DNA from 4 places in the Mesorhizobium sp. B2-4-13 genome. Region 2 is predicted to be linked to each of the others. Evidence: riboswitches for the same ligand, from Rfam matches in the RefSeq annotation. Region 2 holds a riboswitch; each other region holds the start of a gene.

Region 1 (7,415 bases), on a different contig from region 2:
CAATCTCTTCGCATCGCAGCAGCAGTTCAATCTCATTGTCTTTTCGCAGCAAGCCGACCCGGCATGCCAGTAGTATGTGCGTTTCCAGTTCCTTCAACGAACCTTGCGCCATGCGCAAAAATTGAACGAACGAACCTCTGTTTTCGCGACCGTATCCCTCCGCGACATTCGCCGCGATCGAAACCGCCGATCGGCGCATCTGAGAGGTCATGCCGTAGATCTCTTCTTTCGGGAAGTCCTTAGTGTGGCGGTAACAGTCTTCAGCGAGCGTCATCGCTGATTGCCACACCTTCAAGTCGCGATAAGATTCGATCCGTCGCTCCAACTTTTCTCCTACTGACTACTCACTACCTCCCTACTCACTGTTTCGCTTTTTCGTCGCCGGGCAGGACATAGTCGGTTCCCTCCCAGGGGCTCAAAAAGTCAAAGTTCCTGAATTCCTGCTTCAGTTCCACCGGCTCGTAGATGACGCGCTTGGCTTCGTCGTCGTAACGCACTTCGACGAAACCGGTCAGCGGGAAATCCTTGCGCAGCGGATGGCCTTCGAAACCGTAGTCCGTCAGCAGGCGGCGCAGGTCCGGGTGGCCCGAAAACAGCACGCCATAGAGATCGTAGGTTTCGCGCTCGAACCAGTCGGCGCCAGGATAGACGCCGGTGATCGAAGGCACCATCGTCTCCTCGTCGGTCTGCACCTTGATGCGAATGCGCACATTCTGCTTCGGCGAAAGCAGGTGATAGACGACGTCGAAGCGCTTGGCCCGCGACGGGTAGTCGGCACCGCAGACATCGATGATCGAGATGAACTGGCAGCGCGCATCGTCGCGCAGGAAGGTCATCACCTCGATCAGGTTTTGAGGCTCGACGTGAACGGTGAGCTCGCCATAGGCGAATACCGCATCGCCGAAGCGGCCAGGCAGCTTCTCGCCGAGATAGGTCGACAGTTCGCTTAAGGAGGCGGCCATGGATTTACCGTTCGATCGTGCCGGTGCGGCGGATCTTCTTCTGCAGCAGAAGAATGCCATAGAGCAGGGCTTCGGCGCTCGGCGGGCAGCCGGGCACATAGATGTCGACCGGCACGACCCGGTCGCAGCCACGCACCACCGAATAGGAATAATGATAGTAGCCGCCGCCATTGGCGCAGGAGCCCATCGAGATGACGTAGCGCGGCTCCGGCATCTGGTCGTAGACCTTGCGCAGCGCCGGTGCCATCTTGTTGGTCAGCGTGCCGGCGACGATCATGATGTCGGACTGGCGCGGAGACGCGCGCGGCGCGACACCGAACCGCTCCGAATCGTAGCGCGGCATCGAGGTGTGGATCATCTCGACCGCGCAGCAAGCCAGACCGAAGGTCATGAACATCAGCGAGCCGCTGCGCGCCCAGGTGATCAGCGCCTCGGTCGAGGTGACCAGAAAGCCCTTGTCGGCAAGCTCATTGTTGATTTCGAGGAAGAAGGGATCGTCCTCCCCTACCGGCCTACCGGTGTTGGGGTCGATAATACCTTTGGGCTTCGGCGCGACGAGGGTGCCTGAACTGTCGTTCAATCCCATTCCAGCGCTCCTTTTTTCCATTCATAGGCAAAGCCGATGGTCAGCACTGCCAAAAACACCATCATTGACCAGAAACCGAGCATGCCGATCTTCGAGAAGGACACTGCCCAGGGGAAGAGGAAGGCAACTTCCAGGTCGAATATAATGAACAGGATCGACACCAGGTAGAAGCGGATGTCGAATTTCATGCGGGCATCGTCGAACGAGTTGAAACCGCACTCGTAGGCGGAAAGCTTTTCGGGATCGGGGTTGCGATACGCCACCAGGAACGGAGCCGCCAGCAGCGCCAGGCCGACGACCAGTGCCACGCCGATAAACAGGACGATGGGCAGGTACGAACTGAGAAGTGCGTTCATGCAGCGGCTTTCCGTTGGCGCCAATCCACTTTGACTACAGCACCGAACCTTAATGCGGAAGCGTGACAGATTAACCGCTGAACCGTTTTAAGGGGCCTATGCTGCAACGCGGCGAGGGTTAGCGCAGCACTTCCAGCGAAGCAAGTCAAACCTTGTTCAAAACACCGAGCTGGACGGCATTCCGGGAGAAACTGGTCCCATCCGCTCCTGTTTGATTTCCTTCGCTTTTAACTCCACTTTTGTCTCCTGACAGGGTTGCCGCCAAAACCCTGCTAGCATGGACGGGAATCACGCCGGGCAATGACGCCAGACAGGTCCATCAGGGACGCATACGCATGAAGGAAAAGATCTCGCTTGCCGCCGCCCGGCGCATCGCCCTCGCCGCCCAGGGATTTCTCGATCCCCGCCCCGCCGGCACGCCGGACCGCCGCCATTTCGCCCGCGTTCTGTCCCGCACCGGCCTGTTGCAGATCGATTCCGTCAGTGCGGTGGTGCGCGCTCATTACATGCCGCTCTATTCGCGTCTCGGCCCCTATCCCCTCGCTTTGCTCGACAACGCCGCCGTAACGCGCAAGCGCACCGTCTTCGAATATTGGGCGCATGAAGCCTCGTTCCTGCCGGTCGAGACCTACCCACTGATGCGCTGGCGCATGCAGCGCGCCGAGCAAGGCGATGAAATGTATCTGGGGCTGGCCAAATGGGGCCGCGAGCACGCCGCCTATATAGAAGAGATCTACCGCGAGGTCGTCGCGCGCGGGCCGATCGCCGCTTCGGCGCTCGAAGGCCAGAAAGGCTCCGGTGGCTGGTGGGGTTGGAGCCATGCCAAGCACGCCTTCGAATGGCTGTTCTGGGCCGGGCGCATCACCACCGCGCACCGGCGCGGCTTCGAGCGCTTTTACGACCTGCCGGAGCGCGTGCTGCCGCAGGCGATCCTCGATCTGCCGGTACCGACGCCTGAGGACGCGCACCGCGAATTGCTGCGCATTTCCGCCCGTGCCCATGGCGTGGCGACATCAGGCGACCTGCGCGATTATTTTCGGCTCTCGCCGGCCGACATGAAAGGCCGGCTGGAGGAACTGGTCGAACTCGGCGACTTGCTGCCGGTCCGTGTCGAGGGCTGGGACAAGCCGGCTTACCTTCACAAGGACGCCCGTATCCCGCGCAAGATCGAGGCCCGCGCTCTGCTGGCGCCGTTCGATCCGGTCGTCTTCGAGCGTTCGCGCTCGGAGCGGCTGTTCGACTTCCATTACCGCATCGAAATCTACACGCCGGCCGACAAGCGCCAATACGGCTACTATGTCCTGCCTTTCCTGCTCGGCGACAGGATCGTGGCGCGCGTCGACCTCAAGGCTGACCGGCCGGCCAGTGTCCTGCGTGTCCATGCGGCCTATGCGCAGGCCAATGCACCGGCGGAGACTGCGGCTCAACTCTTCGAGGAATTGAAGCAGATGCAGGGCTGGCTTGGCCTCGAGCGGATGGAAATAACGCCTGCCGGCGATCTCGGCCCGGCGCTGTCCGACATCGCGGTGTCGTAAGCTCGCGTTGACACCACTGCCCGCAAGAGCCTAAATCCCATCCAGACGGTCTCCTCTCGGCAAAGGGAGGAGCCAAGAGGGAATGCGGTGCGGGATTGAAGATCCCAAATCCGCGGCTGTCCCCGCAACTGTGAGCGAAGAGCCAAGGCCGAAAGCCACTGGGATTGTCCCGGGAAGGCGGCTACCCAAGGCGATGACCCGCGAGCCAGGAGACCTGCCGTCTGGAATGCAAGAATCCGATCGCCTGGCGGGTTTTCCGGGCAAGGAGCCTGATGTGGATCGCGACAGCAGTTTTTCGGCTGAAACAACCGACATTTCGTCCGGCGGGGATCATCCCCTGGCCGGCATCACGGTCATTGTCTGCGCTTCCTGTCGCGACGAGACCGGCTCCGACGCCCATCCCCGGGCCGGCGAACTTTTGGCCGAAGATACGCGCCAAGCCGCCTCGGGCGAGAAGATTCGCATCCGCACGGTCGAATGCCTCGGCAATTGCAAGCGCCGCCTGAGCGCCGCGGTCCTGCGCGACGGCTGCTGGAGCTATGTGTTCGGCGATCTGACCACGACCAGCGGCGCCGATCTCGTCACCGGCGCGAAACTCTTCGCCACCTCGAACGACGGCCTCATTCCCTGGCGAGGCAGACCCGATAGCCTCAAGCGCGGCCTCGTTGCCCGCATCCCTCCCCTCGACATGCTGAAAGATCGATCATGACAACATCTCTGTCCCGCGTTCCCTGCACCGTCGTCACCGGCTTCCTCGGCGCCGGCAAGACGACGCTGGTCCGCCATCTCCTGGAAAACGCCGGCGGCAAGCGGATCGCCATCATCGTCAACGAGTTCGGCGACATCGGCATCGACGGCGAGATCCTCAAGGGATGCGGCATCGACACCTGCCCAGAGGAAAACATCGTCGAACTGGCCAATGGCTGCATCTGCTGCACCGTGGCCGACGATTTTGTGCCGGCGCTCGACAAGATCCTGTCGCTGACGCCGAAGGTCGACCATATCCTGATCGAAACCTCGGGCCTCGCTCTGCCCAAACCGCTGGTCCAGGCTTTCCAGTGGCCGACGGTGAAGAGCCGCGTAACGGTCGATGGCGTCATCGCCGTGGTCGACGGTCCCGCACTGGCGGAAGGCCGCGTCGCCAATGACATGGACGCCCTGCAGGCGCAGCGCGCGCAGGACCAGAGCCTCGACCATGACGATCCGGTCGAGGAAGTGTTCGAGGACCAGATCGCCTGCGCCGACCTAATCATCCTGTCGAAGAGCGACCTAATGGACGCCGCCGGCTCGGCTCGCGCCAAGGCCATCGTCAACGAACACTCCGCCCGCGCCGTGAAGATCGTGCCGACGTCTCATGGCAAGGTCGATCCCTCGGTGCTGCTCGGGCTCGGTCTCGCCGTCGAGGACGACATCGAGAACCGCAAGTCCCACCATGACGGCGCATTCGATCACGAGCATGACGACTTCGACACGTTCATCGTCGACATTCCCTCGATCGCCAATCCCGACGAGCTGGCAAAGCGCGTCGCCGCGGCCGCCGAACAGGAAAACGTGCTGCGCGTGAAAGGCTTCGTCGAGGTCGGCGGCAAACCTATGCGGCTCCTGCTGCAAGCCGTCGGCCCGCGCGTCAATCATTACTATGACCGCGCCTGGACCGCTGGGGACGACCGCCGCTCGCGGCTCGTCGTTATTGGCCTCAAGGGGCTGAACCGCCCGGCGATCGAACGTATCCTCGCCGGCTGATTTTCAGGCCCGGGCCACGATGCACATCCTCACCACGACCTCCGCCTCGCTCGACGACCTCGCCGAGCCTGTCGATCTCAGGCAGACGCCAGCGGATATCGTGGCCCTGTCCTTCACCGACAGCGATCTCGCCGGACTGGCTGCGGCGTGGAAGGCCGATGCCGGTCGCCTGCCCTCTATGCGCTTGGCCGCACTGCGCGACCTGCGCCATCCCATGTCCGTCGACCTCTGGATAGACAGCGTCGCCCGCCACGCCAAAATCATCCTGGTGCGCATCCTCGGCGGCTACGACTGGTGGCGCTATGGCTGCGACCAACTGGCGGTGATTGCCCGCGAACGCGGCATCAAACTGGCGCTGCTTCCCGGCGAAAGCCACGACGAGGATCTTAGGCTGGTCGAAGCCTCGACGCTGCGGCGCGCCGAACTGGACGGCCTGCTCGGCTATTTCCACGAGGGCGGCCCGGCCAATATGGGCGCGCTGGTGCACAGGCTGGCAGGCTTGGCTGGACAGGATGCGCCCGTCGCCAACCCGGTCAGGGTGCCGAAGGCCGGTTACTATCAGGCTGGATTGGGGGTCGCGGAGGAGCCGGCCGGTTCCAATAGCGGCACTCCCATTATCCCGATTCTCTTCTACCGATCGATGCTGCTTGCCGCCGATGTCGCCCCGATCGATGCGCTGGCCGAGGCTTTGCGCTCCAGGGGATTGGCGCCAGTGCCGATCTTCGTTTCCAGTCTGAAGGATCCGGTGTCGCTGGCGTTCGTCGAAAATGCCATCGCATCGCTGAAACCCGCCGCGATCGTCACCGCGACCGCGTTCGCTTCCGGCGCCGAGCCCGGCGTCGAAACCCTGTTCGACCGCGCCGGCGCGCCCGTCTTCCAGGTCATCGTCGCCACCACGCGCCGTGACATCTGGGAAAACAACCAGCGCGGCCTGGCGCCCGCCGACCTTGCCATGCATGTCGTGCTGCCCGAACTCGACGGCCGCATCCTCGCCGGCGCCATTTCCTTTAAGGCCGAGAGCGATATCGATCCGGCGCTTGGCCATCGTGCGTTGGCGAACCGCCCGGAACTGGATCGGGTGGAGCAAGTGGCGGGTCGAGTCGCGGCTTTCATCCGGCTGCGGGAGACAAGACGGGAGGAGCGCAAGCTCGCGATCCTCATTCCCGATTATCCCAGCGCCCCTGGCCGCACCGGCTATGCGGTCGGGCTGGACGTGCCGTCCAGCGTGCTGGCCATGCTGCACGACTTGAGCGAACAGGGCTATGCCGTTGACGGGATTCCGCAAACGCCGCGTGAATTGCTGGATTTGCTGGAGCATAGCAACGACGGATTGGCCCTACAGGAGTATTTGAGCTTCTCGAAGGAGTTGCCGCTCGCAGCAATCGCCGCGGTAGAAGCCGCTTGGGGAAACGCAGAGGGGACAGGTTTGCGCGAGGCGCCCCCCTCTGTCCTGCCGGACATCTCCCCCTCTGGTGGGGAGATCGAACTTGCGTCGCGGCTTTCGCCAACTACCAACATTGCAGAAGGAACGTCGGCCTGCGAACTGCCAATCTCCCCCCTAGAGGGGGAGATGTCCGGCAGGACAGAGGGGGGCGTGACAGAACGCCAGCCTCGCCATGCTATCGAAAAGAATTTCCCCTTCCGCGCCGCGCATTTCGGCAATATCACCGTGGCACTCGCCCCCGACCGGGGCCGCTCGGCCGACCGTCGCGCCGACTACCACGACCCGACCCTCCCGCCGCGCCATGCCCTGATCGCCTTTGGCCTGTGGCTGCGCAAATCGCTCGGGGTTCACGCTCTCGTCCATGTCGGCGCCCACGGCACGCTGGAATGGCTGCCCGGCAAGACCGTCGCGCTGTCGCAAACCTGCTTTCCCGAGATCGTCACCGGCGCATTACCCGTCATCTATCCCTTCATCGTCTCCAACCCCGGCGAAGCAGCGCAGGCCAAACGGCGCATCGCCGCCGTCACGCTTGGCCATTTGCCGCCGCCGCTTGCAGGCGCAGGGCTGGACGAGGACCAGCACGAGCTCGAGCGACTGGTCGACGAATACGCTCAGGCCGACGGGCTCGACCGCCGTCGCCGGGACCGGCTCGCCAGGCTGATTGTCGAAACCGCGCAAAAGACCGGCCTTGCCTCGGAAGCCGGCGTCGCCAAGACCGACGCGCCCGACGAAGCGCTGCGCCGCATCGACGCCTGGCTCTGCGACCTCAAGGATTTCGCCATCAAGGAC
Region 2 (7,415 bases):
CATAGTCTTCGTCGGCCCGTCGGGCTGCGGCAAGTCGACCTTGCTGCGCTCGATCGCCGGGCTCGAGGAAATCACGTCGGGTGAACTCAAGATCGACGGCCACGTGGTCAACGACGTGCCACCCTCGAAGCGCGGCATCGCCATGGTGTTCCAGTCCTATGCCCTCTACCCGCACATGACCGTCTACGACAACATGGCCTTCTCGATGAAGATCGGTGGGGAAAGCAAGGCCGAGATCGACAAAAGGGTTCGGCAAGCCGCCGAGATCCTGCAGCTGACCAAATATCTCGACCGTCTGCCCAAGGCGATGTCGGGCGGCCAGCGGCAGCGCGTCGCCATCGGCCGCGCCATCGTGCGCAATCCGAAGGTGTTCCTGTTCGACGAACCGCTGTCGAACCTTGACGCCGCATTGCGCGTTGCGACGCGCATCGAGATCGCCAAGCTCAAGGAATCGATGCCCAACACGACCATGATCTACGTCACGCACGACCAGGTCGAGGCGATGACGCTGGCCGACCGCATCGTCGTGCTGAAGGACGGGCACATCGAGCAGGTCGGCACGCCCATGGAACTCTACAAGAACCCCGGCAACCTCTTCGTCGCCCAGTTCATCGGCTCGCCGGCCATGAACATCCTGCCGGCGACGGTCGACAAGACGGGCAATCCGACCATCGTCAGCCATGTCGGCGGCCGCAAGGCGACGGTGCCGATCGCGACACCTGCTTCGGCAAAGGGAGCGGCGGTCAGCTTCGGCGTACGGCCGGAAGATCTCGCGATCGCCAGCGGTGCGGATTATCTGTTCGAGGGGACCGTCGATTATCTCGAACAGCTTGGCGAGGTCCAGCTGGTCTATGTCGATATCGGCCGGGCCGACCTGCCGCTGGTGACCAAGCTGCCGGGCAATGTCGAGGTCAAGCGCGGCTCGACGCTGCGGCTGACCGCCAATGCCGGCGATCTCCATATCTTCGATGCGGATGGTCGCTCCTTTGCCCTCCACGAAGCGGAAGCAAAGGCGGCCTGAAGACGGCCGTCCGGTAATGCAAAGAACAAAAGCGGCGGGCCTGGCCCGCCGCTCTTGTTGTCTGCACAGGCTGGTTAGTTGTTGCCGAAGAGATTGCGATCGGCACCCTGATGGGCCGGCTTCTGCACGTCGCCGGACGAGTTGAGCAGCTTGTAGACAGGCGAATCGCTGTTGCGGATCGCACCTGTATGCGACGTATCGACATTGACAGTCGACGAAGCGGTGGGCTGGTTGACGCCGTTGGAGCCATAATTGTCGCTGCCGGCGAAGGCGCTGCCGGAGACGGCCAGAACGGCGGCGGCGGCAATGAGGATCTTGTTCATTTTAGGTACTCCTGAATTTTGGAAGTCCCGCAGACCGGCGGACAAAAGCCTACCGGCCGTGGGATGGCCATTAGTGGCCGAAGAGGTTGCGGTCGCTGCCCTGCTGGACAGGCGCCGAGGTGGCCGGAGCCGACTTGCCGATCGACGCGGTATTCGAATTGTCGGTCGAAGCGGCAGCAGCCTGATTGGCGCCGTTGGAGCCATAGTTGTCGCTGCCGGCGAAAGCGCTGCCAGAAAGGGCCAGAACGGCGGCGGCAGCAATAAGGATCTTGTTCATGTTAGGTACTCCTGAATTTTGGAAGTCCGGCTGCCGGCGGGCCAGAGCCCACCGGCCGTGGGATGGCCGTTAATGGCCGAAGAGGTTGCGGTCGCTGCCCTGCTGGACAGGCGCCGAGGTGGCCGGAGCCGACTTGCCGATCGACGCGGTGTTCGAATTGTCGGTCGAAGCGGCAGCAGCCTGGTTGGCGCCGTTGGAACCATAGTTGTCGCTGCCGGCGAAAGCGCTGCCGGAGAGAGCCAGAACGGCAGCGGCAGCAATGAGGATCTTGTTCATTTTAATACTCCTGAATTTGTAGGGTCCACCAGCGCGGCAGGGTCACCCGCCGCGTGCCGGGGATGGCTATTAATTGTTGCCGAAGAGGTTGTGGTCGGCGCCCGTCACAGGCGTCTGGGCAGCCGGCTCCGACTTCTTGGTCGAAGCGGTGTAGGAGCTGTCGACAGTAGCCGTGGGGGTCGCGGCGTTCGAACCATAATGGTCGCTGCTAGCGAAGGCGCTGCCGGAAATAGCCAGAAGGGCGGCGGCAGTGAGAATGATCTTTTTCATTTTTGTACTCCAGTATTTTTCCCGTCCGTCTAGCGGCGTGTCTTGGGATTAAAATCGCGTCGTTCGGACAGCCCCGATGTGGGAGAGCCCCCTTGCCGTTTCCAATCACGAAGTTGTTCAGCGTGGACCATGACTCCACCACTTGAAATTGTACCAACGCCTTCTACATGTCTCATTTTTCCATTTGATATCAAATAGTTGTCTAAGATCACGACCCGATCACCAACTGTGTCGGAAGGCTGGGCGTTCACACCGTCCTGCACGCACCGTCAACAGAAACGAACCGTTCGGTTCGATTTTAGACTCTGCTAATAGTCACTTTTCGAAACCATTAACCCTTTTCCGGCCCGGCTGAGGGTCGAAAACGGTGCCCGCGCGCCTGGCGAGAAAAGGCGATTCCCCCGCTGCAACCGCGCCGGGACGATCCCGCGTATGTGTCGCGCCGCATGGATGCGATGTCGCTTTCGTGCCGATGTCGCAAACCCTGTCGTGATTAGATCGAGCGATCTCAGGTGCCGCTGCGTGACGACGGAGCGGAGAATTGGGAAGCCGGTCAGATTCCGGCGCTGCCCCCGCAACGGTGGTGGAGTTCAAGTCGCAACGGGAGACCACTGGGCGAAAGCTTGGGAAGGTGTCGCGATGGTCCGCCAGGACAACTCCAGAGCCCGGAAACCAGCCCGAGATCGCTAGAACTCGACTGATCGCGGTGGGCGGTCAAGGGGCGGATGGTGTTGTCCGGCTTTCGCCGGCTTGCGCCCAGTCCTTCCTCCATCACCACCAGTTCAGTCCTTGAAAATGAGGACAGGACATGGACGCGCGCAACGACATGCTGAGGCTTTTGAACGGCCGCAGACAGGGCCTTTCGCTGGAACAGCCCTTCTATACCGACCCGGACTACTTCAAGCTTGACATGGAACTGATCTGGTATCGCGACTGGCTGTTCATCGGCCATGATTGCGAGTTGCCCAAGCCGGGCAGCTTCATCACCGTGCAGATCGGCGACTATCCGGTCGTGCTGGTGCGCGATCAGCAGGGCAAGATCAACGCTTTCCACAATTCCTGCCGCCATCGCGGCAGCCGCGTCTGCAACACCGACAAGGGCATGGCCGCCAAACTGGTGTGTCCCTATCACCAGTGGACCTACGAACTCGACGGCCGGCTGCTGTTCGCCCGCCAGATGGCCGATGGGTTCGACAAGAGCCAGTTCGGGCTCAAGCCGGTCGCCTGCGAAAGCGTCGCCGGCTATGTCTTCATCTGCCTGGCCAAGGAGCCCGCCGACTTCGCGCCGATGCGGGCGATGATCGAGCCCTATCTCCAGCCGCACCGGCTGAGCGAGGCCAAGATCGCCTTCGAGAGCACGATCATCGAGAAGGGCAACTGGAAGCTGGTCTGGGAAAACAACCGCGAATGCTACCATTGCGCGGGCAACCATCCTGAGCTGTGCAAGACCTTCCCGGAAGCGCCGACCGTGACCGGCGTGCAAGGCGCCGACAGCGATCCGGAGATGCTGGCCCACTGGGCGAAGTGCGAAGCTGTTGGCCTGCCCAGCAAGTTTCGCATCGACCCGGCCGGACAATACCGCGCCACCCGCGCGCCGCTGCTGCGCGATGCCCAGAGCTACACGATGACCGGCAAGCGGGCGGTGAAGAAGAACCTGTCCGACAGCGTCTCGGCCGACCGGATCGGCACGCTGATGCACTATCACTACCCGACAACCTGGAACCATATCCTCGTGGATCATGCGGTGACGTTCCGCGTGCTGCCGGTCAGCGCCACGGAAACAGCGGTTACGACCAAATGGCTGGTCCACAAGGATGCCGTGGAAGGCGTCGACTACGATCTCGCCGAACTCACCCATGTCTGGACCGAGACCAACGACCAGGACCGCCGCATCGTCGAGGAAAACGCCTTCGGCATCCTGTCGCCGGCCTACGAGCCCGGTCCCTATTCGGAGCTGCACGAGGGCGGCGTCATCCAGTTCGTCGACTGGTACGCGCGCTTTATCGGCCCACGGCTTTCCGAAGACGGCCGGCCCGCTCTGCGCAGTGTCGCCTAGCGCATGTCGGCCAAAACTGTGCAGCGGCTTTGGGATCACGACATGCCCAAAATGAAAGGTATGCAGGGATGAACGCCATGACTGATCTTGGCCTCTATCGCCATCTCGACCAGATGGCGCCGTGGAACGACAGGCTGCAGGTGCTGGAGGTGACCGGCGTCAGCGACGAGGCGCCCGACGTTAAGACCTTCACCTTCCGCTCCGACAACCAGACCTGGTTCCGCTACAAGCCGGGCCAGTTCGTGACGCTGGAATTGCCGACACCGGACGGCCCGCTGATGCGCACCTACACGCTGTCATCATCGCCGTCACGGCCATTCTCGATCGCGGTGACGGTGAAGGCGCAGGCGGGCAGCGTCGGCACACGCTGGATGTTCGATCACCTGACGCCCGGCTCGCACGTCAAGGCCTATGGACCGGGCGGCGACTTTTCGCTGCACAGCCACCCGGCGGCGAAATACCTGTTCATCTCGGCCGGGTCGGGCGTGACGCCGATGATGTCGATGCTGCGCTGGCTGAACGACTGCGCGCCATGGACCGATGTCGGCTTCGTCAATTGCGCGCGGCGCCCGGAAGAGATCATCTTTCGCAAGGAACTCGAACTGCTCGGCGGCCATATGCCGGGGCTGTCGCTCGGCTTCATGATTGAGGAGCGGTCGAGCCGCGAGGGCTGGTACGGCCATATGGGCCGCATCGACGCCATCCGGCTGCCGCTCCTGACGCCCGATTTCCGCGAACGCGAAATCTTCTGCTGCGGCCCCGACCCCTTCATGCGCGCCGTGCGCGGCATGCTGGAGGCAGCCGGGTTCGACATGGCAAAGTACCATCAGGAGAGCTTTGCCGCGCCGGCGGTGGAGGAAATCCCGGCGCCGTTTGCCTCGCCGGCTGAAGACGGCGCGGCGATTTGCGTCGAAGCCGCGACGCCGATCCGCTTCGCGCTTTCGGACGTCGACGCCGACTGTGTCGCCGGCCAGACGGTGCTGCAGACGGCGCGCGCCTCGGGCGTGCGAATACCGGCCGCCTGCGAATTCGGCCTGTGCGGAACTTGCAAAGTGAAGAAAGTCTCCGGCAGCGTCGAGATGAGCCACAATGGCGGCATCCTCGATCATGAGATCGATGATGGCTTCATCCTGGCCTGTTGTTCCAAGCCATTGTCGCCGCTTGAAATCGAGGCTTGATCCGCCCGGCTTTCGACTGAACCCGGAAATGGTCCCGCGTTGCCGGCAAAGGTTACCTTGCCAAGGAAGACCTGAAAGTTTACAGGCGTTGTTGGTGGAAGCGGTCCTGCTGGCGGGCAGGAAATGCAGGACGGGGCAACAATGACGCATGACTCCCACGCCTATGCGGTAGCGAGCCGGGATATCGTTTTCGAATCTTTCGATGGCGAGGCCGTGGTGCTCAATCTTGCCAATGGCAAATATTTCGGCTTTTCCGATTCCGGCAGCAAGGTATGGCAGGCGCTTTCATCCGGCGCGGACGCCCAGGCTCTGGTCGGGCTGAGCGCCGGCGGCTCGACAATAGGCCAGGCCGAACTCGAACGCTTCATATCGCAATTGCTCGAATTGGGTTTGCTGGTGCGCTTGGACGCGGCGGCGCAGCCTTTGCCGGGCGATTTGCCTGCCGAGCTTGCCGCCACGAACGAGCCGCTCAATGTGAGCATTCACGACGACCTCGCCGACCTGATCGTCGTTGATCCCATCCACGAGGTCGAGGAACCTCTCGGCTGGCCGGCGGTCAAGCAGGCTTCCTGACGGGGCGGCCGCAGCGTGATGGAAGGCGATTGATGCCGCGCGTCACGCTCGAAACCTTGCCGGATTACGCCAGGTATCTCATCGCCGCCGCTGAAGGCGCGGCCGCGTGCTATCCGACCATGCGAAAGGTTCGCCTGCCCTGGCTTGAACTGACCGTGCATCTCGGTCACGGCGTGCTTGCCGATGCATTGGGCCATGCTTTTGTCGAGCCCGGGCATGACCAGCCGGCACCGTCCACGGGTCGCATCTTCATCGCGCATCCCGGCATTGACGGCATCCCGGAGCCGGCGCACTGGGGCGATGCCCATTTCACCGAGCACGGTTTTGCCAAACGGCTCGCCGAAGCCGGTTTGCGCGGGCACCATTTCCACGACCTGGATTTCTGGCAGGTCTACGATCCGCACCGCCGCGTCGGCGTGCAGCTGATGGCCTCGGCCGATGCCTTTCCGCCCTGGGAGCCGGGAGCACCGCTGCGCGCCTTCCTGCACTGGGAATATGCCGCGCGCGGCATGCGGCTGACGCATGCCGGCACGCTTGGCATCGACGGCAACGGTATTCTGCTTGCCGGCTCGGGCGGGGCCGGGAAATCGGGGACTGTCGCCGCCGGCCTGCTTAACGGGCTCGACAGTGTCGGCGACGACTATGTGCTGATCGATCTCACCGACGGCGTGACCGCGCGCCCCCTTTTTTCGACGTTGAAGCAGGACACGGAAGGTTTCGCCCGGCTGGGCCTGCGGCAGCGGCTAACGGCGCAAGGCCCGCTGAACTGGCAAGGCAAGCACACGTTCCATATTCATGATATCGCGCCTCGGCCGGTGCCCGCCATGCTGGACATCGTCGCGCTGGTGGTGCCACATATCAGCGGAGGCGGAGCAAGTTCGATTATGCCGGTGTCGCGCAGGGATGCCATGATTGCCTTGGCGCCGTCCGGCATCGCCCAGATGCCGGGCGAGCGCGAAAGCGGCTTTCGCTTCTTCAGCGAATTGACGCGCCACCTGCCGTGCTTCCGTTTGTCCCTCGGCATCGACCCGGCAGAGATCGCCCGCACGATCGAGGATTTCCTGACACGAGGCGCCCGGTGAAGCTCAGCGTGATCATGCCTGTGTACAATCGCGAGCGCTATGTCGTCTCGGCGCTGCGCTCGCTCGTGCGGCAGCAAGATGCCGCCGATCTCGACATCATCGTGATCGACGACGGCTCGACCGACGGGTCGCCGGAGGCCGTGCGTTCGATGATGGCCGAGAACCCCTGCATTCGTCTTTTCCGGCAAGAGAACATGGGCGTGACCCGGGCTCGCAACGCTGGTCTCAGACTGCTCACGCCGGAAACGGAGCTCGTGTCGTTCCTCGATTCGGATGATGTCTCGCCTGCGGGACGATTCAAGGCCGATATCGCATGCTTTGACGCCGACCCCGCTCTGGAGCTTACCTATTCCCTGATG
Region 3 (7,415 bases), on a different contig from region 2:
AGACACGACCGGCCAATCCGCTCGCCAACATCGGCCGCTTCGTCGCGCAGCCGAGGCTGAGATTGGCCTGGCTGATAGCCTTCGGCCGTTCCTGCTTCTGGACGACCTTCTTCGTCTATGGACCGCTGTTCATGGTCATCACCGGCGAGGGCGAATTGGCCGGCGGCCTGCTGGTCTCGGCCGGCAACGCGCTGCTGTTCATGGCGATCTTCTGGGGCAAGGCGGGGAATCGCTTCGGCGGCCGCAGGACCATGACATTTGCCTATTTCGCCATGTCGGCGACGCTGCTGGCGGCCGGTGCCGTGGGCGAAACCGTGCCGTTGCTCACCGGTGCCTTCCTGCTGTGCGGCGCCTTCTTCACCATCGCGCTCGACGCGCTGGGTTCGACCGCCTTCATGCGCTCGGTGCGCTCCTATGAGCGCGCGCAGATGGCGGCGGTCTACCGCACCTATCTCGATTTTTCCGAACTGACGCCGCCGCTGGTCTATTCGGTGGTGCTGGCCTTCTTCGGCCTGGGCTCGGTGTTCGTCACGCTCGGACTGCTTGCCGCGTTCTGCGGCTTCATGACCTGGCGATATCTGCCGAAGTCGCTGTGATCTTCAGGCCTCGGGTGAGCGCGCAGCGTGCCGTTCGCGCACCCAATCGTGGAAGCGGTGAAGGTCGTACTCCTCGGGCATCAGCACGCCAGCTGTATGACGCATCGAGCGCAGGCCCTTCTGGTTGACCTCGCAGATTGCCGCGTCCTCCTCCAGCACCTGTGTGCCGAAGGCAACGATGTTGTCGACGTTGGTCTCAGCGAGCGCCTCGGGCGCGAACAGCCATTCCGCGGTCAATTCGGTCTGTTCGGGACCGAGCGGCGTAAGCCGCACGGTCCTGACATAGTCGACATGGCCGACAATGAACATCGACGGCAGGTTGGTGGCGTAAGTCTGACCGGCGGTTCGTTCCGCCGGCGTCAAGCCCGGGAAGACCGGCCCGTGCGCCTGCCCATCACGCGACCATGTCTCAGCCCCGGTGCGCAGGCCGCCGGAAAATTCCGGCGCGTCATTGTCGGCGTGGCGGAGCCATTCGGGATCGTCATGCCGGCTCATCAGGCCGCGGCCATAGATCGGCACCAGCCGCGACAGGTCCTTGTGGACGCCCGGGCAGTGCAGGCACTCGTTGAAGTTTTCCCAAAAAATCTTCCAGTTGCAGTTCATCACCTTGCGCAGCACGTGCCCTGATACCAGCGTTTCCAGCGGCCAGTTGCCGAAGTCGCCGGAGGCCGGGTCGAAGGAGGATTGCGCCGAGCTGGCGGCATCTTCCGCAAGATTGACGAAGACGAAGCCCCGCCACACCGAGAGCGCGACGCGATAAAGCGGGTGATCGGCCTTGTCGAAGCCGTCAGGCAGCGATTTCGACAGCACGCGCACCAGATCGCCACGCAGCGAATAGGACCAGGCGTGATACGGGCAGGTGATCAGCCGCGCCTTCAGCCGGCCCTGGCTTTCCTGGCAAAGCTGCGAGCCGCGATGCCGGCAGGTGTTGTGGAAGGCATGCAACTCGCCGGTGTCGTCGCGGAGCAGGAGGATTTCCTGCGTACCGACGCGGAAGGTGCGGAACGCCAAAGGCTGGGCAAGGTCGGCCTCGCGGCAGACGAGCAGCCAGTTCCTGTACCAGATGGCGTCGAGATCGCGCTGATAGTTGTCCTGGTCCCAATAGGCCGACGAGGGCAGCGTCGGCTCGGTTCGAGTCAGGCCGTTATAGGGCACGCACTCGCTGGCATTGGGCTGCATGGCTGGTTTCCCGTGAGGGGTGCCAGCCGACACCCGGCCATGAAGTTTGTCAATCGGGACGGGATGAGGGCAGCTTCGCCGATACGGCGCTCCTGCGCTGGCGGCTGTCGGAATTTGGTTTGCCGGGCGCGGCGAATTTCCCTATAGTCCCCGATGTCGTCGGTTCCTTTTTGGAGCCAAGAGGGAATGCGGTGCGGGCAGGAATTCCTGCCCAATGCCGTGGCTGCCCCCGCAACTGTGTGCGGTAGTCCTCTCCATATGCCACTGAAGATTTTTCTTCGGGAAGGTGGGGAAGGGCGCTTATCCGCGAGCCAGGAGACCTGCCGGCGACAGGAAACTGACTTCGATGCCCTCGGGTGGAGGGCGAAAGGACAAGACATGACTACCGCTTCCGTCTCCCTCGGCGCCTCCGTCTCCTCGCAGTCGCGCTTCATGCAGCTCGCGCTTGCGGCGCTGCTCGGCATCTTCGTCGTCGGCTTTGTCGGCTTCTCGCATATCGATGCGGTCCACAATGCTGCCCACGACTATCGCCACTCGATGGCGTTTCCCTGCCACTAACGAGGATCCGACATCATGAATCTGTTTCGCAACGTCGTGTTCGTCGCGGCGATCGCGGGGCTCGTGGCCGGTGTCGTTCTCGCCTGCATGCAGGCCTATGCCACCGTGCCGCTGATCCTCAAGGCGGAAGTCTACGAAAAGGCCGGCGGCGGCCACCACCATGATCACGCGGCCGCACCAGCGGCGACCGATGATGCCATGAGCACGGTGGCGCCCGCTGGGAATGCCATGAGCTCTGCCGCGCCCGCGGGCACCGATGCCGTGACACCGGCGGAGGAAGACGAAGGCTGGGCGCCAGCCGACGGTTTCGAGCGTTTCGCCTTTAGCGTGGTTGCCAACATCGTCACCGGGATCGGCTTCGCGCTGGTCCTGGTCGCGGTTTCCGAGTTCTTCGGCGGCGTCGGCAACTGGCGCCAGGGTGTGTTCTGGGGCCTGGCCGGCTTTGCCGTGTTCACACTGGCACCGGGTCTCGGACTGCAGCCGGAACTGCCGGCAATGCCGGCGGCCGATCTTCTGCCGCGCCAGATCTGGTGGACGGCGACGGCGGCCGCGACCGCGACCGGCCTGGGCCTGATCGTGTTTCGCAGATCGTTGCCATTGACCATCCTCGCCGTCTTGCTGATCGTCGCGCCACATGTCGTCGGCGCGCCGCAGCCCGACAGTTTCGAAACACCGATCCCGGAAGGCCTACACCATCAGTTCGTGGTGGCGGTGACGGTGACCAATCTGGTGTTCTGGCTGGTGCTCGGCGCGATCGTGGGCGTGGTGCGCAGGCGCTTCACCGGCATGGCGACCAGCCTGCGCGACAGCTTTGCCTGATCGCGGCAGGCTGACCTTCATCATCGGTGGTGCGCGCTCCGGCAAGAGCGCGCACGCCGAAACCCTGATGACGGCATTGCCCTCGCCATGGGCCTATATCGCCACGGCGCAAGCCCATGACGACGAGATGCGCGAGCGGATCGCGCTGCACCGCTCGCGGCGCGGTGAGGGCTGGTCGACCATCGATGCGCCACTCGACCTCGCCGAAGCGCTGGAGGCGTTGCCAGACGGGCAGCCGGTGCTTGCCGACTGCGTGACGCTGTGGCTGACCAATCACATGCTGGCCGATCACGACGTCGAGGCCGCGTGCCGGCGGCTGGCGGACGTGCTGTCGCGGCCGCGCGGACCGTGGTTCGTGGTAACGAACGAGGTCGGGCAAGGCATCGTGCCCGACAACGCACTGGCGCGTCGGTTTCGTGACGATGCCGGCCGGCTCAACCAGCGGGTCGCCGCGATTGCCGACACGGTGCTGCTCATGGTGGCGGGGCTACCGCTCAAGGTGAAGTGAAATGACCGATATCGACGACAAGGATGAAGAACGCCATCGCGCCAAGATGGCCAAGCGCAAGGCGGTGCAGGACGCCGAGGTTGCGGGCAAGACGATCGAGAAGGGGTTGCTGATCGTCAACACCGGTCCCGGCAAGGGCAAGACCACGGCCGCCTTCGGTCTCGCGCTGCGCATGCTCGGCTACGGCAAGCGCGTCGGCGTCGTCCAGTTCATCAAGGGCAAGTGGCACACCGGCGAGAAGGACGCCTTTGCCGTCTTTGGCGACCGTGTCGTCTGGCACGCAATGGGCGAGGGTTTCACCTGGGAGACGCAGGACCTGAAGCGCGACATCGCTGCCGCCGAGGCCGCCTGGGCCAAGGCTCTGGAATTGATCGGCGATCCTTCGATCAGCCTTGTCGTGCTCGACGAGCTCAACATTGCCTTGCGCTACGACTATCTCGCTCTCGACAAGGTGGTTGCGGCGCTCAAGGCTCGCCGCGAAGGCCTGCATGTCGTCGTCACCGGCCGCAACGCCAAGCCGGCACTGATCGAGGCGGCGGACCTGGTCACCGAGATGGGGGTGACAAAGCACCATTTCTCGGCGGGCGTGAAAGCGCAGCAAGGCATCGAGTTCTAGAAAACCAGAACGGCGATCAGCGCGACCAGGCCGAACAAGCCGATCAGCAGGTAGTCCGCGACCCGGTAAAGCTTGAGCGCCCGCCTGATATCGCCGCTGTCGACATCGCGGCGGCCGCCTTCGCCCATGAAGATGTCGTCGACCATGACACCGCCATAGCTGCGTGGTCCGGCGAGCGCGAGCCCGAGCGCGCCGGCCATGGCCGCTTCCGGCCAGCCGGCATTGGGCGAGCGGTGTTTTTTCGCGTCGCGCCGTACCGCCTTCCAGGCGTCGCGGGGGTCGGCGTCCTCGACCAGGAGGGAAGCGAGCACGATCAGCAGCGCCGTCAGCCGCGATGCAGGCAGGTTGATCCAGTCGTCGAAGCGCGCCGCCGCCCAGCCGAAGGCCTCATGGCGCGGAGTCCGGTGGCCGACCATCGAATCGGCGGTGTTGGCCGCCTTGTAGGCCGCGCCGCCGGCGAGCCCTCCGACCCCGGTCCAGAAGGCGGGGGCGACGATGCCGTCGGAAAAATTTTCCGCCAGGCTCTCGATCGCGGCGCGGCAGACGCCGGCGCGGTCGAGCATCTCGGGATCACGGCCGACGATCCGCGAAACGGCGGCCCGGCCCATGTCGAGGCCTCCGCTGTCGAGCGCGTCGGCGACGGCTTCGACATGCTCGTAAAGGCTTTTCTGCGACAGAAGCGATGTCGCCAGAAAGACGGCAATGATCCATCCCAGGGGGACGAACCAGAGCAGAACAAGCTGCACGCCAAGGCCTGCTATCGCCGGCACCAGCACAATGACCAGAAGCGCCTGGACACCACGTTGGCGACGCAACGCGTCGGGATCAGTGGCGCGGTTGAGCCGCAAGTCGAGAAAGGATATCAGCCTGCCGAACCATGTCACCGGATGGCCGATGGCGCGAAACAGCCAGTCGGGATAACCAAGGGCGAATTCGGCAATTAATGACAGGAAAGCGATCAGGACTGACATGAAGCTTCTTGAAGGAGCGGTGGACCATGGTGGAAGTCTTGGCCGGGCAAGGGCGCTTTTCCCCAATGCCGTGCTGCCTTTCGTCGACCTCTCGACCGGTATCAATCCGCACTCCTACCCGCTTTTCGACCTGCCCGCCACCTCGCTGTGGCGATTGCCAGAGGCCGCGCGTGGGCGCGAACTGATAGAGATTGCGGCCAACACCTATGGCGCGCCTTCCCCAGCAAGCGTTGTGGCGGCCCCTGGCACACAGATCCTGTTGCCGCGCGTCGCCTCGCTGGTGAGGCCCGGCAAGGCAATGGTGCTGGGGCCGACCTATGCCGAACACGCCCGGGCGGCGGCGATTGCCGGGCACGACGTGGTCGAGGTCAGCGATTTCGCGGCGCTGGCGGAAGCCGACCTCGCCATCATAGTCAATCCGAACAATCCCGATGGGCGCGTCGTCGAGCGCGACCGGTTGCTGGTGCTGGCCGCTGGACTTCGCGCCAAGGGCGGGCTGCTGGTCGTCGACGAGGCGTTCATGGATGTCGGTCCACGCGAGCACAGCCTCGCCGGCGATGTCGGCCAGGGCGGCATCGTCGTGCTGCGTTCCTTCGGCAAGTTCTTTGGTTTGGCCGGCCTGCGGCTCGGGTTCGCGCTTGCCGACGCGCCGACGGCTGAACGGCTGGACATGCAGTTCGGGCCGTGGGCTGTCGCAGGACCGGCCCTGGAATATGGCATCCGCGCGCTCGCCGATCTCGATTGGCAGGATGCGATGCGGGCCTCGCTGGCGGAAGCGACGGTGCGGCTCGATGCGCTGTTTAGCCGTTTCGGTGTTCCCGTCGCGGGCGGCACCACGCTGTTCCGCTATCTCAGCCTGCCCGATGCCGGCGGCCTGTTTTCCGGGCTTGGCCAGAGCGGTATCCTGCTGCGGCATTTCTCCGAACGGCCGCATGCCTTGCGCGCCGGACTGCCGGGGAGCGAGGAGGAATGGCGCAGGCTCGAATCCGCCCTTGCCGTTTGGGCGTCGCGGCGCGAGGATCGTTCGAAAGGTTTCAAACAATGATCCATGTCTGCTCATTGGCGAAAATCGAGGAAGTGGTGGCCAGGACCGGCGCCGACCGCATGCTGTCGCTGCTCGCCGTCGGAACGGACGTAGTCCGACCGGCCTCGATCCCAAGGAAAAACCATCTGCACCTGGTCATGCACGACATCGCCGTGGCGCAGGACGGCATGACCATGCCGGGCGAGGAGCATGTCCGTAACCTGCTCGATTTCGCACGCCGCTGGGACCGGGCGAAACCAATGCTGGTGCACTGCTATGCTGGCATCAGCCGTTCGACCGCCTCGGCTTATATCATCGCCGCGGCTTTGGCGCCGAAACGCAACGAGGAGGAACTGGCGCGGACGCTGCGAGCGCTGTCGCCTTCGGCGACGCCCAATCCGCGGCTGATCGCGGTGGCCGACGCGCTGCTCGAGCGCAGCGGCCGCATGATCGAGGCGATCGAGTCGATCGGGCGCGGCGCCGACGCCTTTGAAGGCACGCCGTTCGCCCTCAAGATCGACGGCTAGCTATTTCAGCCACTCCGCGAGCTTGGCCTTGCGCACATCCCGCACCAGGTTGATGAACCCGTCAGCCTGATATTCCGCGGTCAGCCGGCCTTTCTCGGCTGTCGCGATGCTGGCGTCGCCGACCACGCCGTTCGGGTTGAGATCCCCGGCGATCCAGGCGAAGGCGTGGGTGCCTGTGTGGCGCAACAGCGAGAATTCCTTCTCGGCCTTGGCGACGTTGGAAACGAAGTTGTCGGCCTTGCCCATGTCGACGAGATCGGGCCGGAAATGCAGCATCAGCGATGTCTCGACATCGCCGCCATGAATGCCGTGACGATCCTCGAGTTCGGTGTACATGCCGGCCGGGCGGCCAAAGCGCTGCCAACTGGTCTTCACCGCCAGCATCTTTTCGCGCACGCGCAATTCGCGCGTGACGATGCCCATGATCTCCTCATTGCCGCCATGCGAATTGACGACTATGAGCTTGCGCACGCCGGCGCGCGCGATCGACAGGCCAAGCTCGGTCCAGGCGTCGACCAGCGTCGTTGCCGGCAGGGTCAATGTGCCCGGCGCGTGCAGATGCTCGTTCGACTTGCCCACCGCCTGGACCGGCAGGATGCGGATATCGAGATCGTGGG
Region 4 (7,415 bases), on a different contig from region 2:
CCGAGCACGAAGGAGCCCAGCGCATAGACGCCGATGACGAGACTGGCAGTGCCCGGCTGGCCGAGTTCCTTGGTGATCGCCACCGTGCTCACCTCCGTCGTCGCGAAGGTCGCGCCGATGAAGATCATGGCGAAGGTGATGATTTGGACCGGCCCCAGGCGGATTGCCGAGCCGCTGGAGCCATGGTCCACCGGCCGCACTTGCGGCTCGGTCGAACGCTGCAGAATGAAGGCTGTCGAGCCCAAGGCGAGGAACAGCGTGCTGACGAGCACGCCCGCTTCCGGGAACAGCGCGGCGCTGAGGCCCACAGACAGCGATGCGCCGGCGATATAGACCAGTTCGTCCGCCGCCGACTCGAAGGCGAAGGCGGTGTTCATCTCGGACCGGCCCCGGAAAATCTCGGTCCAGCGCGCCCGCACCATGGCCGGCATGCTTGGCATCGCCGCGGCCAGCAGTGCCGACGCGAACAGCGTCCATACCGGCCAGCCTTGATTGGCCGATGCGATCAGGGCCGCGAATGCGAGCACGGAGATGATGGTGGTGGGTACGACAACCCGCGTCTGGCCGAGGCGGTCGACCAACCTCGATATCTGCGGCGCCAGGAAGGCATTGGCCAAGGCGAATGTCGCCGAAACCGCACCCGCCAGCCAGTATTCGCCACGCGTCTGCGACAGCATCGCCACGATGCCGATCGGCGCCATGGCGATCGGCAGGCGCGCCATGAAGCCGGCGGCGGCAAAGCCCGTGGCTCCGGGAGCGCGAAAGATTTCCGAATAGGGGTTTTGCATGATCCTGTTCCTCGACAAGGGGCGATTCGACAATTACATACGAGACGTATAAGTGTTAAATAGAGCATACGTCGCGTATGTCAATTGGCATACGGAGCGTATGTAAGTAAGGCCAGAAGCATGCATCGACCGCGCAAGGAGATGATCGCCGAGACACGCGCCAAGCTGATCGCCGCGGCGCGCCAGGCTTTCGGCACCATCGGCTATGCCGAAGCGTCGATGGATGATTTCACCGCGTCGGCCGGGCTGACGCGCGGCGCCCTTTATCATCACTTCGGCGACAAGAAGGGACTGCTTGAGGCGGTTATCGCCGAAATCGACGCGGAAATGGCGGCCCGGGTGAATGAGGTCGCGTCGCGGGCGCCGACCCGCTGGCAGCATTTCGTCGACGAATGCACCACCTATATCGAAATGGCGCTGGAGCCGGAAATCCAGCGCATCATGTTCCGGGATGGTCCGGCTGTGCTGGGCGATCCGGCACTGTGGTCGAATGCCAATGCCTGCGTCGGTTCAATGACCGATCATCTGACAGCGCTGCAGCGGGAAGGGGTGGTCGTCCCCGGCGTCGACCCGGAGTCGGCAGCGCGGCTGATCAATGGGGCGAGCAGCCAGGCCGCGCAGCGCATCGCCAATTCGCAAGATCCCGAAGCGACATCGAAGATGGTGGTGGCCGCGTTCAAGCAATTGCTCGAAGGCCTGCTGAAAAAGCCGGAAGCGCTTTCAAGATGAACCACCATGGCAGTCCCGCCACTGCCTGCAATTGACAATAGCCGGTTTGAGCGCATCCTCCGCAGCCATCTCTGAGGGGAGATTCGGGCATGTGGGATTTCGATATCGGCAGGTCGGTGTCCATCATGATGCGGACCTGGCCTTTCATTGTCTTTCGCATGATCATCTATTTTGGGATCACCCTGGCCTACATCGTGGCCACCGGCACCGGCGCCTCCGTCGGCTATGGCGTCGGCCATATTTCCACCGATCCCGACGGACCATTGTCTTTTGCGATGTGGGGCGGCGTGGTCGGTTTCGGCATCGTCTCGATCGCCGTCCACTGGATCCGCGAATACATCCTCTACGTCGTCAAGGCGGGCCATATCGCCGTCATGGTGCATCTGATCGAGGGCCATGATATTCCCAATGGCCAGAACCAGATCGCCTACGCGAAAGAGGTCGTGACCGAGCGTTTTGCCGAGGCCAACATCCTTTTCGTCGTCGACCAATTGGTCAAGGGCGCCATACGCGCCATCACCGGCCTGCTCGGCGGCATCGCGGCCTTCCTGCCCATTCCTGGCCTGAGCGGCCTGGTTTCGTTCCTCAACACGGTGATTCGCCTGTCGCTGACCTATGTCGACGAGATCATTCTCGGCTACAACATCCGCAACAGTTCGTCCTCGCCGTTCGAAACCGCGCGCCAAGGCGTTGTGCTCTACGCCCAGAACGGCAAGACCATGGTCAAGAATGCCGTCTGGCTAGGGGTCATCATGTGGGGCGTGTCGTTCGTGATTTTCCTGCTGATGCTGGCTCCGGCAGCCGCTATTCTTTACGTCATGCCCGGGCAGCTCGCCGGCTGGGCTTTCGTGCTGGCAATCGTCTTTGCCTGGGCTTTCAAGGCGGCCTTCATCGAGCCGTTCGCCATTGCCTGCCTGATGCAGGTCTATTTCAAGACCATCGAGGGTCAGGTGCCCGATGCCGCCTGGGACGCCAGGCTGGCCGAAGCCTCGTCGAAGTTCAGGGAACTCAAGGACAGGGCACTGGCTTCTTTCGGTGGCTCACGGTGGGGCACTGCCGGCGCGACGAGCTGATCAACCGGCCTCGCCGGCGCACCGGCGACGGTGCCGAGGCGCGCCACTGCTGATTTGAGCGGCGCTTCGCCTTGTCCGCGAAAAGTCTCGCTCATGATAAGCTCGGGCAACGGCAGCCGCCGGCCCCAGCCGTGTGTTTCGAGATCCGGCTTCGGTGCGAATTCGGAAACGCGGCCGACGCAGAGATAGGCGATCGGCGTCACTTGATCGGGAATACCCAGCAAGCTTTTCAGCGCTTGCGCCTCGATGATGCTGACCCAGCCGACGCCGACGCCCTCGGCGCGTGCCGCCAGCCAAAAATTCTGCACCGCGCAGACCGTGCTGTAGAGATCCATCTCCGGATTGTGCCAGCGCCCCAGCGGCGAGCCTTTCGAGCGCTCGCGGTCGCAGGTGATGCAGATGTTGAGCGCGCTTTCGCAAATGCCTTCCAGCTTAAGCTTGCGGTAGAGCGCCTGCCGTTCTGCCTCGATTTCAGGCAGTTCCCGTTCTCGCGCGGCCAGGAACAGGTCGCGCACTTCCGCCCGCCGCGCGGCATCGCGAATGACGATGAAGTTCCAGGGTTGCATGAAGCCGACCGATGGCGCGTGATGGGCGGCAAGCAGCAGCCGCGCCAGCACTTCGTCGTCGATCGCTTCCGATGTAAAATGGCTGCGGACGTCGCGCCGCGTAAACATGGCGCGGTAAACAGCGTCGCGCGCAATCTGGTCAAATCCATCGCCCATTGGAGCGGTCATAGCTTCCGGCATCGCTTGTCCCCTTGCGATTGCAATCGATGTCATCCGCCTGACCATGCGGATGACGATGCCTGCCAGGCCGGTCTTCTGGCTCGGGATCAACCCGCGTCCGGTGCCTTCCCGTCATCGACAGTGGCATTTTACCGGCGCGGTCCCCCTCACAGCGTTGGGCACGCCACGGAGTTCAACCGTGTTCCCGATTCTCCCGCCAAGGCATTTGCAGCCAAGTGGAATCACTTGGCGTCGCAGAATGTCGCTAAAACAAACAGCCCGGCGGGCACCAGGCAGTGGTTGCGACCTTACGCCGAAGGGCCGGCGCCGCCAATGCCCGCAGCGACATGAATGGACGCAGGTTCGATTTTCCCCAGCGATCAAGCCGCAACGCATGGCCATCACGACGCCGGGGCACTAGATAGGGGGCATGGCCACCCGTCTCTACACGCACCCGATCTTTCTCGAACACATCACGCCGCCCGGTCACCCCGAGCGGCCCGACCGCCTGCGCGCCATCGAGCGCGTGCTCGACGACGAAGCTTTTGCCACGCTTGACCGCGTCGAGGCACCGCACGGCGACGAGGCGACCATCCTCTACGCGCATCCCGCCGATTTCGTCGCGCGTGTCCGCGCCGCCATCCCCGACGAAGGCATTGCCCGCATCGACGCCGACACCACCGCCAGCCCGAAAAGCTGGCAAGCGGTGATTACGGCGATCGGTGCCGCCAATGCTGCCGTCGACGACGTCTTTGCGGGCCGCGCCGACAACGTTTTCGTCGCCGCCCGTCCGCCCGGCCACCATGCCGAAAAGACCACGGCCATGGGCTTCTGCTTCTTCAACACGGCGGCAATCGCAGCGCGCCATGCGCAGAAGAAGCACGGCGCCGAGCGTGTCGCGGTCGTCGACTGGGACGTGCACCACGGCAACGGCACGCAGGATATTTTCTGGGACGATCCCTCGGTGCTCTATTGCTCGACGCACCAGATGCCGCTTTATCCCGGCACGGGCGCGAAGAGTGAGACCGGCGCCGGCAACATCGTCAATGCGCCGCTGGCGCCTCGGACGGGCAGCGAGGTGTTTCGCGATGCGTTCCTGTCGCGCGTGCTGCCGGCACTCGACAATTTCGCGCCGGATCTGATTATCGTTTCGGCCGGCTTCGACGCGCACCATCGCGACCCGCTGGCGAAAATCAATCTGACCGAGGACGATTTCGACTGGGCGACCGGCCAGCTGATGCAGCGCGCCGCAATCCACGGCGGCAACCGGCTCGTCAGCCTGCTCGAGGGCGGCTACGATCTGCAGGGATTGGCATTTTCGGTCGCCGCCCATGTCGGGCGACTGATGAAAGGATGAATGATGACCGGTGAGATCAACGAAGACGTCAAGGCGATGAGCTTTGAACAGGCACTCGACGCACTGGAGAAGATCGTCGATGATCTGGAGCGTGGCGACGTGCCGCTCGACCAGTCGATCCGGATTTACGAGCGCGGGGAGGCGCTGAAGGTTCATTGCGACCGGCTGCTGAAGGCCGCCGAGGACAAGGTCGAGAAGATCAGGCTGTCGCGCGACGGCAAGCCGGTTGGAACCGAGCCGCTCGACGCGGACTGAGGTCCGGAGCAGCCTTACCGGTTTTTGGACACGATCATCATTGAGGATACAGTTCGTCCCGATTGAAACGGACAAGAGGAGATACGGAAGCGATGTGCAGAAACATCAAGACCCTGTTCAATTTTGATCCGCCGGCAACCAACGACGAAGTCCGCGACGCGGCACTGCAGTTTGTCCGCAAGCTGAGCGGCACGACGCGGCCTTCTGCCAAGAACCAGCATGTGTTCGATCATGCGGTCGAAGCCATCGCGGCATCCGCACGCGAATTGCTCGATTCCCTCGAAACCCACCAGCATCCTCGCAATCGCGAAGAGGTGGCGGCCAAATTAAAAGCGAAAGCGGCGATCCGGTTCGCCTGATATGCCCAAGCGCCCACTGACCGCTGACGAGGAGAGTTCATGAGCTTCTTCCCCGGCAAGGACCCTGAGGCCGGCGATGCCTTCGCCAGCGACCAGATCGAGCTGATGGTTATCCCCAACGCCAAGGACATTGGCGGTTTCGAGGTGCGTCGCGCCTTGCCGACCGCCAAGCGGCGCCTGGTCGGGCCGTTCATCTTCTTCGATCGAATGGGTCCCGCGATCATGCGCGCGGGCCAGGCGCTCGATGTCCGTCCCCACCCGCATATCGGCCTGTCGACCGTGACCTATCTGTTCGACGGCAAGATCAGGCACCGCGATTCGCTCGGCACCGAAATGGTCATTCAACCCGGCGACGTGAACCTGATGACGGCCGGTCGCGGCATCGTCCACTCCGAGCGCACGCCGCAGGAATTGCGCGGCGCGCCGATGTCGATCTCCGGCCTGCAGACCTGGTTGGCTCTGCCGGACGGCAAGGAAGAGGTGGCACCGGTGTTCGAGAACACAGCGGCGCTGCGGCTTCCCGAAATCGACGCCGAAGGCGTCAGCGGCCGCGTCGTCATCGGTGATTTCCAGGGTTTGCGATCTCCGGTGCGGGCCGATTCCGAAACGCTCTACGCAGATTTGCGGCTGGCGCCCGGCGCCAGCGTAAAAATCCCAGCCGATGCCGAGGAGCGCGCCATCTACACGCTGGAGGGCGAGGTCTCGATTTCGGGTGATGCGTTCCCAGCGGAACGGCTGCTGGTATTCCGGCCCGGCGACGAGATCGTCATATCGTCATCGACCGGTGCGCATTTCATGCTGTTCGGCGGCGCCTCGCTTGGTTCGAAGCGCTACATCTGGTGGAATTTCGTTTCCTCGTCCAAGGAGCGCATCGAGCAGGCCAAGCAGGAATGGAAGACTGGCCGCTTCGATATCGTTCCTGGCGATGAGAAAGAATTCATACCGCTGCCGGAAGGCTGAGAAGATCGGTGATGCGCTGACCGTCCGCGTCAGCGACACGCATTTACTTTCGCCGGCCGGCGGCCTATCCCGCCGATGAACAGAAAGTCTGGGCCCAACGTGAACGCAACGCCGCATACGCCGCTTCTCGATAGGGTTCGCGTCCCGGCCGACCTGCGCACGCTGGCCGAGAGCGACTTGCCGCAACTGGCATCAGAGCTTCGCCTCGAACTGATCGACGCGGTGTCGCGCACCGGCGGCCATCTCGGTGCCGGCCTTGGCGTGGTCGAACTGACGGTGGCGCTGCATTATGTCTTCAACACACCCGATGACCGGCTGATCTGGGATGTCGGCCACCAGGCCTATCCGCACAAGATACTGACCGGCCGTCGCGACCGCATCCGCACCTTGCGCCAGGAAGGCGGGTTGTCGGGCTTCACCCGCCGAGCCGAGAGCGAATACGACCCGTTCGGCGCCGCCCACTCCTCGACATCGATATCGGCCGGCCTCGGCATGGCCGCCGCCCGCGACCTCTCAGGCGGGCGCAACAATGTCATCTCCGTCATCGGCGACGGCGCCATGTCGGCCGGCATGGCTTATGAGGCGATGAACAATGCCGGCGCGCTCGATGCGCGCCTCATCGTCATCCTCAACGACAATGACATGTCGATCGCCCCGCCAACCGGCGCCATGAGCGCCTATCTGGCGCGTCTGGCTTCCGGCAAGGCCTATGTCGGCCTGCGCGACTTCGGCAAGAAGCTGACCTCCTATCTCGGCAAGCGGGCCGATCGAGCCATCACCCGCGCGGTCGAGCATGCGCGCGGTTACGTCACCGGCGGCACCTTGTTCGAGGAACTCGGCTTCTATCACATCGGCCCGATTGACGGTCACAATCTGGAGCATCTCATCCCGGTCCTGAAAAATGTCCGTGACAACGGCAAGGGTCCGGTGCTGATCCATGTCGTCACCCAGAAGGGCAAGGGCTACGCGCCGGCGGAAGCGGCCGCCGACAAGTATCATGGCGTCAACAAATTCGACGTCATCACCGGCGCACAGGCCAAGGCGCCGGCCAATGCACCGGCCTACACCAAGGTGTTTGCCGAAAGCCTGATCCAGGAGGGGCGCGAGGACGACCGCATCGTCGCCGTCACCGCCGCGATGCCGGGCGGCACCGGCCTCGACCTGTTCGG

The links. A riboswitch is a leader RNA that binds a small molecule or an ion and turns the genes downstream of it on or off. The one in region 2 is predicted to bind cobalamin.
Region 1: linked by a shared signal. The riboswitch ahead of FJ936_RS12250 (DUF1636 family protein) and the one ahead of FJ936_RS01085 (aromatic ring-hydroxylating dioxygenase subunit alpha) in region 2 are both predicted to bind cobalamin.
Region 3: linked by a shared signal. The riboswitch ahead of FJ936_RS12450 (CbtB domain-containing protein) and the one ahead of FJ936_RS01085 (aromatic ring-hydroxylating dioxygenase subunit alpha) in region 2 are both predicted to bind cobalamin.
Region 4: linked by a shared signal. The riboswitch ahead of bluB (5,6-dimethylbenzimidazole synthase) and the one ahead of FJ936_RS01085 (aromatic ring-hydroxylating dioxygenase subunit alpha) in region 2 are both predicted to bind cobalamin.

What each region holds. Positions count from the first base shown of each region.
Region 1 is NZ_VFVB01000004.1:63,160-70,574, reverse strand. It holds gene FJ936_RS12275 (four helix bundle protein) at 1-325, opposite strand, end outside; gene FJ936_RS12270 (NADH-quinone oxidoreductase subunit C) at 360-962, opposite strand; gene FJ936_RS12265 (NADH-quinone oxidoreductase subunit B) at 967-1,548, opposite strand; gene FJ936_RS12260 (NADH-quinone oxidoreductase subunit A) at 1,539-1,904, opposite strand; gene FJ936_RS12255 (winged helix-turn-helix domain-containing protein) at 2,240-3,439, shown strand; cobalamin riboswitch at 3,469-3,676, shown strand; gene FJ936_RS12250 (DUF1636 family protein) at 3,714-4,148, shown strand; gene cobW (cobalamin biosynthesis protein CobW) at 4,145-5,182, shown strand; gene FJ936_RS12240 (cobaltochelatase subunit CobN) at 5,202-7,415, shown strand, end outside.
Region 2 is NZ_VFVB01000001.1:204,954-212,368, reverse strand. It holds gene ugpC (sn-glycerol-3-phosphate ABC transporter ATP-binding protein UgpC) at 1-1,021, shown strand, start outside; gene FJ936_RS01105 (DUF680 domain-containing protein) at 1,096-1,344, opposite strand; gene FJ936_RS01100 (DUF680 domain-containing protein) at 1,415-1,621, opposite strand; gene FJ936_RS01095 (DUF680 domain-containing protein) at 1,691-1,897, opposite strand; gene FJ936_RS01090 (DUF680 domain-containing protein) at 1,967-2,167, opposite strand; cobalamin riboswitch at 2,661-2,863, shown strand; gene FJ936_RS01085 (aromatic ring-hydroxylating dioxygenase subunit alpha) at 2,976-4,223, shown strand; gene FJ936_RS01080 (hybrid-cluster NAD(P)-dependent oxidoreductase) at 4,301-5,401, shown strand; gene FJ936_RS01075 (PqqD family peptide modification chaperone) at 5,543-5,974, shown strand; gene FJ936_RS01070 (serine kinase) at 6,007-7,056, shown strand; gene FJ936_RS01065 (glycosyltransferase family A protein) at 7,053-7,415, shown strand, end outside.
Region 3 is NZ_VFVB01000004.1:105,837-113,251, forward strand. It holds gene FJ936_RS12440 (MFS transporter) at 1-596, shown strand, start outside; gene FJ936_RS12445 (aromatic ring-hydroxylating dioxygenase subunit alpha) at 600-1,775, opposite strand; cobalamin riboswitch at 1,919-2,118, shown strand; gene FJ936_RS12450 (CbtB domain-containing protein) at 2,154-2,333, shown strand; gene FJ936_RS12455 (CbtA family protein) at 2,349-3,152, shown strand; gene cobU (bifunctional adenosylcobinamide kinase/adenosylcobinamide-phosphate guanylyltransferase) at 3,145-3,660, shown strand; gene cobO (cob(I)yrinic acid a,c-diamide adenosyltransferase) at 3,662-4,276, shown strand; gene cbiB (adenosylcobinamide-phosphate synthase CbiB) at 4,273-5,247, opposite strand; gene cobD (threonine-phosphate decarboxylase CobD) at 5,246-6,292, shown strand; gene FJ936_RS12480 (tyrosine phosphatase family protein) at 6,289-6,798, shown strand; gene FJ936_RS12485 (creatininase family protein) at 6,799-7,415, opposite strand, start outside.
Region 4 is NZ_VFVB01000003.1:754,887-762,301, forward strand. It holds gene FJ936_RS11635 (MFS transporter) at 1-788, opposite strand, end outside; gene FJ936_RS11640 (TetR/AcrR family transcriptional regulator) at 909-1,517, shown strand; gene FJ936_RS11645 (hypothetical protein) at 1,607-2,590, shown strand; partial or broken gene bluB (5,6-dimethylbenzimidazole synthase) at 2,707-3,381, opposite strand; cobalamin riboswitch at 3,384-3,567, opposite strand; gene FJ936_RS11655 (histone deacetylase family protein) at 3,746-4,672, shown strand; gene FJ936_RS11660 (exodeoxyribonuclease VII small subunit) at 4,676-4,927, shown strand; gene FJ936_RS11665 (DUF2277 domain-containing protein) at 5,020-5,286, shown strand; gene FJ936_RS11670 (pirin family protein) at 5,326-6,246, shown strand; gene dxs (1-deoxy-D-xylulose-5-phosphate synthase) at 6,322-7,415, shown strand, end outside.